3 regions of the Burkholderia sp. Bp8998 genome follow, and region 3 is predicted to be linked to each of the others. Evidence: riboswitches for the same ligand, from Rfam matches in the RefSeq annotation. Region 3 holds a riboswitch; each other region holds the start of a gene.
What was found. Region 3 has a riboswitch for cobalamin ahead of DIE06_RS21130 (iron ABC transporter permease). Riboswitches for the same ligand answer to the same signal wherever they lie in the genome.
Positions count from the first base shown of each region.

Region 1: it holds a riboswitch for cobalamin, as region 3 does, so the genes downstream of both, DIE06_RS10480 (HoxN/HupN/NixA family nickel/cobalt transporter) here and DIE06_RS21130 (iron ABC transporter permease) in region 3, are expected to answer to the same signal.
Region 2: it holds a riboswitch for cobalamin, as region 3 does, so the genes downstream of both, cobG (precorrin-3B synthase) here and DIE06_RS21130 (iron ABC transporter permease) in region 3, are expected to answer to the same signal.

Region 1 covers NZ_QTQF01000007.1:122,697-125,941, forward strand. The annotation lists gene cobW (cobalamin biosynthesis protein CobW) at 1-209, opposite strand, end outside; gene DIE06_RS10480 (HoxN/HupN/NixA family nickel/cobalt transporter) at 235-1,293, opposite strand; cobalamin riboswitch at 1,477-1,740, opposite strand; cobalamin riboswitch at 1,865-2,100, shown strand; gene cobA (uroporphyrinogen-III C-methyltransferase) at 2,210-3,019, shown strand; gene DIE06_RS10490 (cobalamin biosynthesis protein) at 3,016-3,245, shown strand, end outside.
Region 2 covers NZ_QTQF01000007.1:102,724-105,968, reverse strand. The annotation lists gene DIE06_RS10400 (precorrin-8X methylmutase) at 1-33, opposite strand, end outside; gene cobG (precorrin-3B synthase) at 26-1,387, opposite strand; cobalamin riboswitch at 1,494-1,684, opposite strand; gene cbiE (precorrin-6y C5,15-methyltransferase (decarboxylating) subunit CbiE) at 1,901-3,136, shown strand; gene DIE06_RS10385 (cobalt-precorrin-5B (C(1))-methyltransferase) at 3,136-3,245, shown strand, end outside.
Region 3 covers NZ_QTQF01000021.1:61,603-64,847, forward strand. The annotation lists gene DIE06_RS21125 (ABC transporter ATP-binding protein) at 1-640, opposite strand, end outside; gene DIE06_RS21130 (iron ABC transporter permease) at 637-1,635, opposite strand; cobalamin riboswitch at 2,065-2,318, opposite strand; gene DIE06_RS21135 (ATPase) at 2,462-2,812, shown strand; gene DIE06_RS21140 (cell division protein ZapA) at 2,809-3,123, shown strand; RNA gene ssrS (6S RNA) at 3,204-3,245, shown strand, end outside.

The sequences.
Region 1 (3,245 bases), on a different contig from region 3:
GACGCTTCGCCCGGTGCGCCCTCCGCATCCTCGCAGCCGATCCCGCAGCCCTTGAGGATTTCGCCGTCGATGCCGAGTTCGCCGAATTCGTTGACGATCACCGCGATGCGGCGGCCTCCGGCGTGCTGCAGGATGTGGCGCATCAGCGTGGTCTTGCCGCTGCCGAGAAAGCCCGTGACGATCGTGACGGGAAGCTTGCGTAGGGTCATGGTGGGTCCTGTGTCGAAAAGGGAGTCAGGCCGAGAGCGTCACGTCGATCTCGTCGTAGCGTTTGATGCGGTAGATCGCGGCCGATACGATCCAGCACGCGAGGAACAGGCCGATCACGACGTAGCCGAGCATCCCGAAATGCGAGGCGACCATCGTCGAGAAATTCCACACCGGGCCCTGCAGCGAGAGTTTATCCGCGAGCAGCGCGAGCACCTCGATGCCGCCGATCAGCGCGGCAACCAGCACCGACACGAACGTGATCGTCATGTTGTAGTAGATCTTGCGGATCGGCCGCACGTATGCCCAGCGGTACGCGCCCATCATCAGGATGCCGTCGGTCGTGTCGACGAGCGTCATGCCGGCGGTGAACAGCACCGGCAACACCATCACCGACCAGAACGACAGGCCGCCCTGCACTTGCGTGGCCGAGATGCCGAACAGCGCGATTTCGGTCGCGGTATCGAAGCCGAAGCCGAACAGGAAGCCGACCGGATACAGGTGCCAGCTGCGCGACACGAGGCGGAACAGAGGCCGGAACAGGCGGGCCAGCACGCCGCGCTGGTTCATCAGCATGTCGAGGTCGGCGTCGACGATCGGCTCGCCGCGGCGGGCCGCGCGAAACGTCCGGTAGACGGAGATCAGGATCAGCAGGTTGGCGGCTGCGAGCACCAGCAGGAAGAATGCCGACACGCTCGTGCTGATCACGCCGCCCCAGGTCTTCATGCTCTCGAAGCGCGCGAGCGATGCCGCGGTCAGCGCGACCGCCACGGACATCACGATCACCACCGTCGAGTGGCCGAGCGAGAAGAACAGGCCCGCGCCGAGCGGGCTACGGCCCTCCTGCATCAGCTTGCGCGTGACATTGTCGATCGCGGCGATATGGTCGGCGTCGACCGCATGGCGCAGCCCGAACACGTAGGCGAGCAGCGCGGTACCCAGCAGCACGGGCTGGTCGCGAAACGCGACGAATGCCCAGATCCACGCGCCGGCGTTGAACGCGACGAGCAAAGAATAGATCGCGATGATTTTGCCGCGCAGCCCGGACGGGCTGTCGTTGAACAGACGGAAGAACGAGTCGAGCATGATGCTCCTTTGCGAACGGTCGACATGATGAATGCCAACACGGCCGTCGTCGGCCCGGCGCGCGGCGCCGGCCGTTCCTCGCCCCGGCCCGCGCGCAGCGGTTGACGGATCGGCGGAGGAAGCGGGCAACGCTCGGGCGTCCGGCGAACGGCGGCCGTGGACGATGCGCCGCCTCCCCGCGGCGCTGAACCCCAACGTTTCGGCCGGTATCCGGGCTGACGAACACGCCGCTTCGCCTTCCCGGATGCGCGGCATCCAGTGGCGGTCGTCCGCATGCGGCAGGCATGCGGCGAAGCGGCGCTGCATCGCGCTGGGCGCGACGCGTTCGCTTACCGTTGCGGGGGCAGCACAGGTTGGCTCGACTGCGGCGCAGGCAGGCTCCCTGTTTCCCGTTTAACTGCGCGCGCCGGAGGAGCGCGCGCGAGCACCGAAACGCGTGCGAGTGTAGGCGGCGGTGCGGGGAGCGTCAAGGCGGAACGGGCCGCCGCGGCGCGTTCGGCGTGGCCGCGCACCGTGCGGGGGCCGCTCGCGGCGCCCGCACGGCGGGTTCGCGCGGGCCGACCGCTGTGCTATCGTATGCGCCGCGTTCGGTGCTCGCATGCGTATTCCGCGCACGCAGTTAAACGGGAAACAGGAGGCGGAGGTCCGCCCGGCCTGTGCTGTCCCCGCAACGGTACGCCGCCCGCGCGCCGCGGTTCCCCCGCACGCGCCCAGGCCGCCCGCGATGCCACTGCCCTTCAGCGGGCGGGAAGGCTGCGGCCTGGCAAGCGGCCAGCCCGGATACCGGCCGACGCAAGGGGCGAGCCCGCTGCTCGCCGAACGCCCGATCCGCGGGGGACGGATGGGGTGCGCTTTCCGCCCGCGCTCGCGCGGGCTTTGCCCGATCCGTCATGCCTTGCCTGTCCGCCGGCCGCCGATGTGCCGCTCGCTGTCCCCTTTCCACCGCTACGACACGGTGTGCGCCGTGCCGCGTCCGATGAGCCGCGCCTGGCTCGTCGGCGCCGGCCCCGGCGACGCCGATCTGCTGACGCTGAAGGCCGTGCGCGCGATCGCCGCGGCCGACGTGCTGCTCGTCGACGATCTCGTGAACCCCGACGTATTGCGCCATGCGCGCGCCGACGCGCGTATCGAGCATGTCGGCAAGCGCGGCGGCCATGCGTCGACGCCGCAGCAAACGATCGTCGCCGCGATGCTCGCGCACCTGCGCGCGGGCCGCAGCGTCGCACGGCTCAAGGGCGGCGATCCGTTCGTGTTCGGCCGCGGCGGCGAGGAGTTGCTCGCGCTCGGTGCGGCGGGTTTCCCGGTCGAGGTCGTGAACGGCATCACGGCCGGGATCGCGGCCCCGGCCGCGCTCGGCATTCCGGTCACGCATCGCGGCGACGCGCAGGGCGTGATCTTCGTCACGGGCCACGGCGCGGGCGCCGACGAACCCGACTGGCGCGCGCTCGCCGCGACGCGGATGACGATCGTGATCTACATGGGCATACGCCGGCTCGACGCGATCGTGGCCGCGCTGCGTGACGGCGGCGTGCCCGGCGACACGCCGTGCGCGGCGATCGAGAACGCGACGCGCGATGCGCAGCGGCACGTGCTCGCGACGCTCGACACGGTCGTCGAACGCGTGGGCGCGACCGGTATCGGTTCGCCCGCGATCGTCGTGATCGGCCGCGTCGCGGCACTCGCCGACGATCCGGCGGTGCGCGCGGCGCTCGGCGGCCGCGCATGATGCGCGTCGCGCTCGGCGTCGGTTTCCGCGCCGGCGTGACGGCCGCGCAACTCGATGCCGCGATCCGCGCGGCGCTGGCGCACTACCCGGGCGCCGAGCCGGCCGTCGTCGCGACGCTCGCCGACAAGGCGCATGCCCGGCCGCTGCGCACGCTGTGCGCGCGCCGCGGCTGGCCGCTGGTTGCGTTCGACGCAGCGCAGCTCGCGCAGTGTCCCGAACCGGCATT
Region 2 (3,245 bases), on a different contig from region 3:
GATTTCCTGCCCGTCGCGAATGTAGTCAAGCATCGGTGGTGTCCTGGCTGTGCCGCGCGCCCGTCAGTCGGGCCGCGGCCTGTTCAATCGTCAAATGGCGCGCGAGCGGGGCGCCGAGGCCCGCGGCGGCGTCGCGCCGGTAAAGGTCGTAGCGTGCGGGCGCAACCGCGACGAGCGTGTGCGTCGCGGGGTGCGGCAACGCACAATGGCGTTCGCAGCCGGTCAGGTGCACGTCGACCGGATGGCCGACGCGCGCGGCCAGCGCGAGCGCATCGCGTTTCGTATCGGCGCGCGACTTCGCGCAGCCCGCGCTGCCGGTGCACGCGACCAGCGCCGCCAGCGGGTCGGCTGTCGCGCACACGAGCCCGAGCGACGCGAGCGCGTCGAGCACGGCCGGCGCACGTTCGTGCCGCACGCCGTGCACGAAGATGCCTTGCCACGGGGTCATCGACAACGTGCCGTCGCCTTCTGCTTCGGCCAGTGCCGCGAGCCGGTTCAGTTGCGACGCGTCGAGCCGTCCGAGCACGAACTGCGCGCCGACGCTGCAGCGATCCGCGTCGCGCGACGGCCGTGCGCCGAAACGCAGCGCGGCATCCGCGTGCGTGCGCCGCCAGCCGGCCAGTGCCGGATCGGCTTCGAGCGGGAAGGGTACGTAATGCTGCGCGCGCTCGCGCAACGCGCGTGCGCCGCCGGTCGCGAGCCACGCACGCATCCGCGTGACGTCGGCCGGCGCAAGATCGAGGAACGCGAGCAGCAACGCGCGGACGAGCGCGACGGCCTGGTCCGGCGCCACGTCGAACGAAGCGGGCGGATCGCCGGGCGCGACCGGCGGACAGCCGGCCAGGCCCACGGCGATGCGAACCGCGCCGTCGCCGCGACGCCATGCGGCGAGCCAGATGTCGTGCGGATGATCGAGCGCCGCGACCGCTTCGCCGCCGTCGAGCTGAATCGAGAATTTCGGCGACACCTCGCCGCGGCGCGGCTCGTGCGTCAGCATGTCGAGCAGCGCAAGCGCGAGCGCGCGGCTGTCGAGCAGTGCGTCGGGATCGAGCCCCGCGAGCGGGCTGAGCATCAGGTTGCGGACGTCGTCGCTCGCGGCGAGCGCGGCCCGGTCCTCCGCGGCATCGCCGGCGCCCGCACGCGGGCCCAGGCCCGCGTCGAGCAATGCGTTGGCCAGCGTATCGGCCATGCCGTCGCGGATGCCGCGCAACTGGAGATTCGCGCGATTGGTCGCGTCGATCGCGCCGGAGCCGCAGGCGCGCGCGGCGGCGGCAATCGCGCACGCCTGCCGCGCGTCGAGCCGGCCGCCCGGCAGCTTGATCCGGCACAGCCCGCCGTCGGCGGCCGCGACGACGCGCATGAGCCCCGGGCAGGCCGACGGGCGCATGACGGACGACGCAGGAATCGAAACGGGGACGGAACTCAACGGGATACCGGGGCAGTGTCGCGCCGCGGCCAACGCATCGGTACACCCCGCCCGACGCCGACTGGCACGCACGCACTTTCAGGCCGGCAGGTCTCCTGGCTGACAGGTCGGCGCCTGCTCCCGGCCTTCCCGGTGAAACCAGTGGCATGAGGGGAGATCGGCTCGCTGTCTACAGTTGCGGGGGCAGCCACAGCGGCGCGCGGCGCGCCCTGTGTTCCCTCTTCGGCCCCGAAGGGCACCGGCGAACGAACGGCCGTAGCATACCCGATTTCACCGGCGCTTCGCGACCGCCGGGCGGGCGCCGTGGCCGATGCCAAATGCGGCCGACCACGCGGCCCGGCGTCGGCGGCCCCGCAGATGAAACCCGCGGTGGAACACGGTACCATGCCGACTTTCGCAATGCGGACGGCCGCACCGGCGCCTTTACGGCCGCCGAGCAGCGACTCGATGGAATCGGACGATGGGGAAGGGAGCATGACGGCGTGGCTGACGGTAGTGGGCATCGGCGACGACGGCTACGCGGGGCTCGGGCGCAGTGCGCGGCGCGCGCTGCTCGAGGCAACGCGGGTCGTCGGTGCGAAGCGGCACCTCGACATGCTGCCCGCGCGGCTGCCGGCCGAACGCGCGGCGTGGCCGTCGCCGTTCGACCTGTCGGGCCTGCTCGCGCAGCGCGGTTCGCCCGTCTGCGTGCTGGCGAGCGGCGACCCGATGCTGTTCGGCGTCGGCGCGACGCTCGCGCGCGAACTGTCCCCCGACGAATGGCGCGTGCTGCCCGCACCGTCGTCGCTGTCGCTGGCGGCCGCGCGGCTCGGCTGGGCGTTGCAGGGCGTCGGGGCGGTGTCGCTCGTCGGCCGGCCGCTCGCGACGCTCGCGCGCCACCTGCTGCCGGGCCGGCGCCTGTTCGTGCTGAGCGCCGACGGCCGCACGCCGGCCGCGGTCGCCGCCGAGCTCGTCGCGCGTGGCTTCGGGCCGACGCGCATCAGCGTGTTCGAACATCTCGGCGGCCCGCTCGAGCGGCGCATCGACGGCCTCGCGCAAGACTGGCACGTCGACGAGACCGCCGCGCTCAATCTCGTCGCGCTCGACTGCCAGGCCGGCCCCGATGCGCCGCGCCGCGCGCTCACGCCCGGCCTGCCCGACGACGCGTACCGCCACGACGGCCAGCTCACCAAGCGCGACATGCGCGCGCTGACGCTCGGGCGCCTCGCGCCCGCGCCCGGCGAACTGCTGTGGGACGTCGGCGCGGGCAGCGGCTCGATCGGCATCGAGTGGATGCGTGCGCATCCGTCGTGCCAGGCGATCGCGATCGAGTCGCACGCGGAGCGGCAGCGCTTCATCGAGCACAACCGCGACGTGCTCGGCGTGCCGGGCCTGCAACTCGTCGCGGGGCGCGCGCCCGATGCGCTCGCGGGGCTCGCCGCGCCCGACGCGATCTTCATCGGCGGCGGCGCGACCGCGCCGGGCGTGCTCGATGCGTGCTGGTCGGCGCTGAAACCCGGCGGCCGGCTCGTCGCGAACGCGGTCACGCTGCAGGGCGAGCTGGCGCTCGCCGCGTGGCGCGACGCGCACGGCGGCACGCTCACGCGCGTATCGCTCGCGCACGCCGAGCCGCTCGGCCGCTTCGACACGTGGCGGCAGCCGTTGCCCGTCACGCTGTATGACGTGCGCAAGCCCGATTCCACGGCAACGGACTTCGCGGACCCCGCGTGATGCGCGACGAAACCCCCGAACAACCCGCACCGCTGCGGTTCGGCTATACGACCGGCAGCTGCGCGACCGCGACGTCGCTCGCCGCCGCGCGCCTGCTGCTCGCGGGCCG
Region 3 (3,245 bases):
GCGCGAGGTTCAGGTCGTGACACGAGAACAGCACCGTGCGCGGGCCCGCGTCGAGCCACGCGCTCAGCGCGGTCAGGCCATCGATCTGGTGGTGCAGGTCGAGATGGGCGAGCGGTTCGTCGAGCAGCATCAGCGGCGCGTCCTGACACAGCGTCGCGGCCAGCGCGACGCGCTGCCGCTCGCCGCCCGACAGCGACAGCACGTCGCGCGACGCGAGCGCGCTCAGCCCGAACGTCGCGAGCGCGTCACGCGCGGCCGCGCGGTCTCCATCGCGCTCCCAGCCCCAGCCGCCGAGATACGGAAAGCGGTTGAGCAGCACCGTGTCGAATACCGTCGCACTGAACGCGTCGTGCAATTGTTGCGGCATCAGTGCGCGGCGCCGTGCGAGCCGTTCGGGCGGCCACGCGGCGAGCGGCCGGCCGTCGATCTCGACCTCGCCGCCGGCCGGCCGCTGCAGGCCCGCGAGCGTCGCGAGCAGCGTCGTCTTGCCTGCGCCGTTCGGTCCCGCGACGCACCAGATCTCGCCGGGCCGGAACACCTGCGTGAAGCGATCGAGCAGCGTCCGTTCGCCAGCCTTCAGCGTAAGGTCGACCACCGCGCAGGTCATGTCGCCGGCGGAGTGCAGAGCGGCATGCGTCATCGCATCGGTCTCCTCAGCAACATCCACAGGAACACCGGCACGCCGATCAACGCGGTCATCACGCCGACCGGCAATTGCGCAGGCGCGATCGCGGTGCGCGCGAGCAGGTCGGCCGCCATCACGCCGCCGCCGCCCGCGAGCATCGCGGCGGGCAGCAGCATGCGCTGGTCGTTGCCGAATGCGAGCCGCAGCGCGTGCGGCACGACGAGGCCGACGAAACCGATCGTGCCGGCCGTCGTCACCGCGGCCGCGGCGGCCAGCGACGCGACGAGATAGATCCGCATGCGCAGCCGCGCGACCGGCACGCCGAGCGCGAGCGCGGTCGCGTCGCCACGCAGCAGCACGTTGAGCTGCGGCGCGGCCGGCAGCGCGACGCATGCGGCCAGCAGCAGCGCGCCCCATGCGAACCACGGCGCCGTCACGCCGTTCAGGTCGCCCGTCAGCCAGAAGATGATGCCGCGCAGCCGTGCATCGGGCGCGAGCGACAGCAGCAGCGTGACGAGCGCGCCCCACCCGGCCGCGATCACGACGCCCGTGAGCAGCAGCCGCGGCGATGCATCGCGTGAGTCGCCGCGCCACAGCTCGCGGCGAGCCAGCCCGAGCACGAGCGCGACCGACACGAGCGCGCCGGCGAACGCGGCCGCATCGACGAGCCACCATGCGGCGCCCGCGATCATCGCGACGAGCGCGATGCCGGCCGCGCCGCCGGACACGCCGAGCACGTACGGCTCCGCGAGCGGATTGCGCAACAGCACCTGCAGCAGCGCACCGGCCAGCGCGAGCAGCGCGCCGCACGCGAAGCCCGCGAGTGCACGCGGCAGCCGCAGCGTGCGCACGATGTCGGCGAACAGCGCGTCGCCGCCGTGCGGCACGAGCGACGCGAGCGCCTGCCACGGCGACATCGGCACGCTGCCGATCGACAGCGACGCGACGAACAGCAACGCGACCACGGCCGCGAGCACGGTCCAGATCGCGATGGCACGCGCGGCGCTCATGCGACGCACGGCATCGCGCATGACGCGCGACGCTTCCGCTGACCGTCGTTGCCGGCCGAGCGCGGCACAGGTGTCGCGCTCCGGCGTGTTATGGGCATATGCAAGCTCGTTATCCTTGTCGAACGTGTCGTTGCGCCGTACGCCGGCCATACCGGCATGTGGCGGCCGCGATCCATCGCGCCACACCCTCCGTGCGGCCGGCGTTCTGCGCAATATAGTGGAAGGCGCCGCATCGGGTCGATCGGCATCGTGACGGCGAGCGTGGGCGCCGATCCGGACGAATCGGCGTCCGCCGCAGTCTGCGCGAGGACGGCAAGCGGTACGCCACGGCGTGTGCCGAACACCGCGCGGACGATTGGGGTCAGCATCGAACAAGTCCCGTGAAGCACTGCGCGCCCCGCTTCCCCGCAGGCCACGCGTCATGAAGCCGTACAGGCTCCTCGCCTCGGCCGGTATCCGGGCTGGCGGCGTACCGGCTCGCCTTCCCGCGCATGTCGTGCGCAGTGGCCCGCGCCCGCGTGCGACCTGTACGCGAAACGCGCCCGAGCCGGCCTGCGTCATGCGACGCGGCCGCTTACCGTTGCGGGGGCAGCGCAGGTTGGCGATCTCCGGGCGGAGCGCGCGCCCTGCTTCCCGTTTAACCGCGCGACACACGCGCGAGCACCGAGGCGGCGCCAGTTTAGGAGCGGGCCACGCGAGCGTCAAGAAAGCGACTGGACCCGCGTATTCACGGCAAGAAGCCGGGGTGTTACGACTGGAAACGTTACAGATGTCGGAATGCGCGTTATTCCGCGCTAAAATGCTGGGTCTTTAGAGGACGCAGCAAATGCTCAACGAACTCGAAACTTTATCTCAAAATATTGGCCGTCTGATCTCGCTGAACAAGCGCTATCACTCGGAACGGCTCGCGCTCGAGGAGCAGGTCGCGCAAATGCGCGCGGAAGCGGACACGGTCCGTGCGGAACTCGCGCAACTGCGCGACGAACGCAATGCGCTCGCGGCCGAGCGCGACACGCTGTCGGCAAAGATCGACGACGCCCAGGTCAAACTGAACGCGATTCTCGAAAAGCTGCCGCGCACGAAGAGTGCGGAGCAAGCCGACAACCAGCTCGACCTGCTGGATGCGCAGGCGCGCACGGATAGCGACGATGCGGCCAGCCACGGAGAACATGCATGAGCACCAAGCAGATCGAAGTCTCGATTCTCGGTCAGCCCTATCGGCTCGCCTGTTCGGCCGAAACCGAAGCGGCGCTGCTCGAGGCCGTCGCGCGCGTCGACGCCGAAATGTCGAAGATCCGCGCGAACAGCTCGGTGCGCGGCACCGATCGCATCGCGGTAATGGCGGCGCTGTCGCTCGCATCCGAATTGCTGCGGCTGCAAACGAGCGTGCGGCACGGTGAAGCATTTCCGGCGGAGGAAATCCGTCGTACAATGCACCAGATGAACGAACAGCTCGGCGCGGTGCTCGCACAGCACGAGACGCAGTAACGTTTGATCGATGCGTCGATTCCCCTTGATCTCGGCGATCAACGGTGGTCAAATTGGCGCAACGAAACACAGTTCAGTCAGCTTCCCTGCCTGGTTCGCCAAGGTCATATATTCCTTGAACC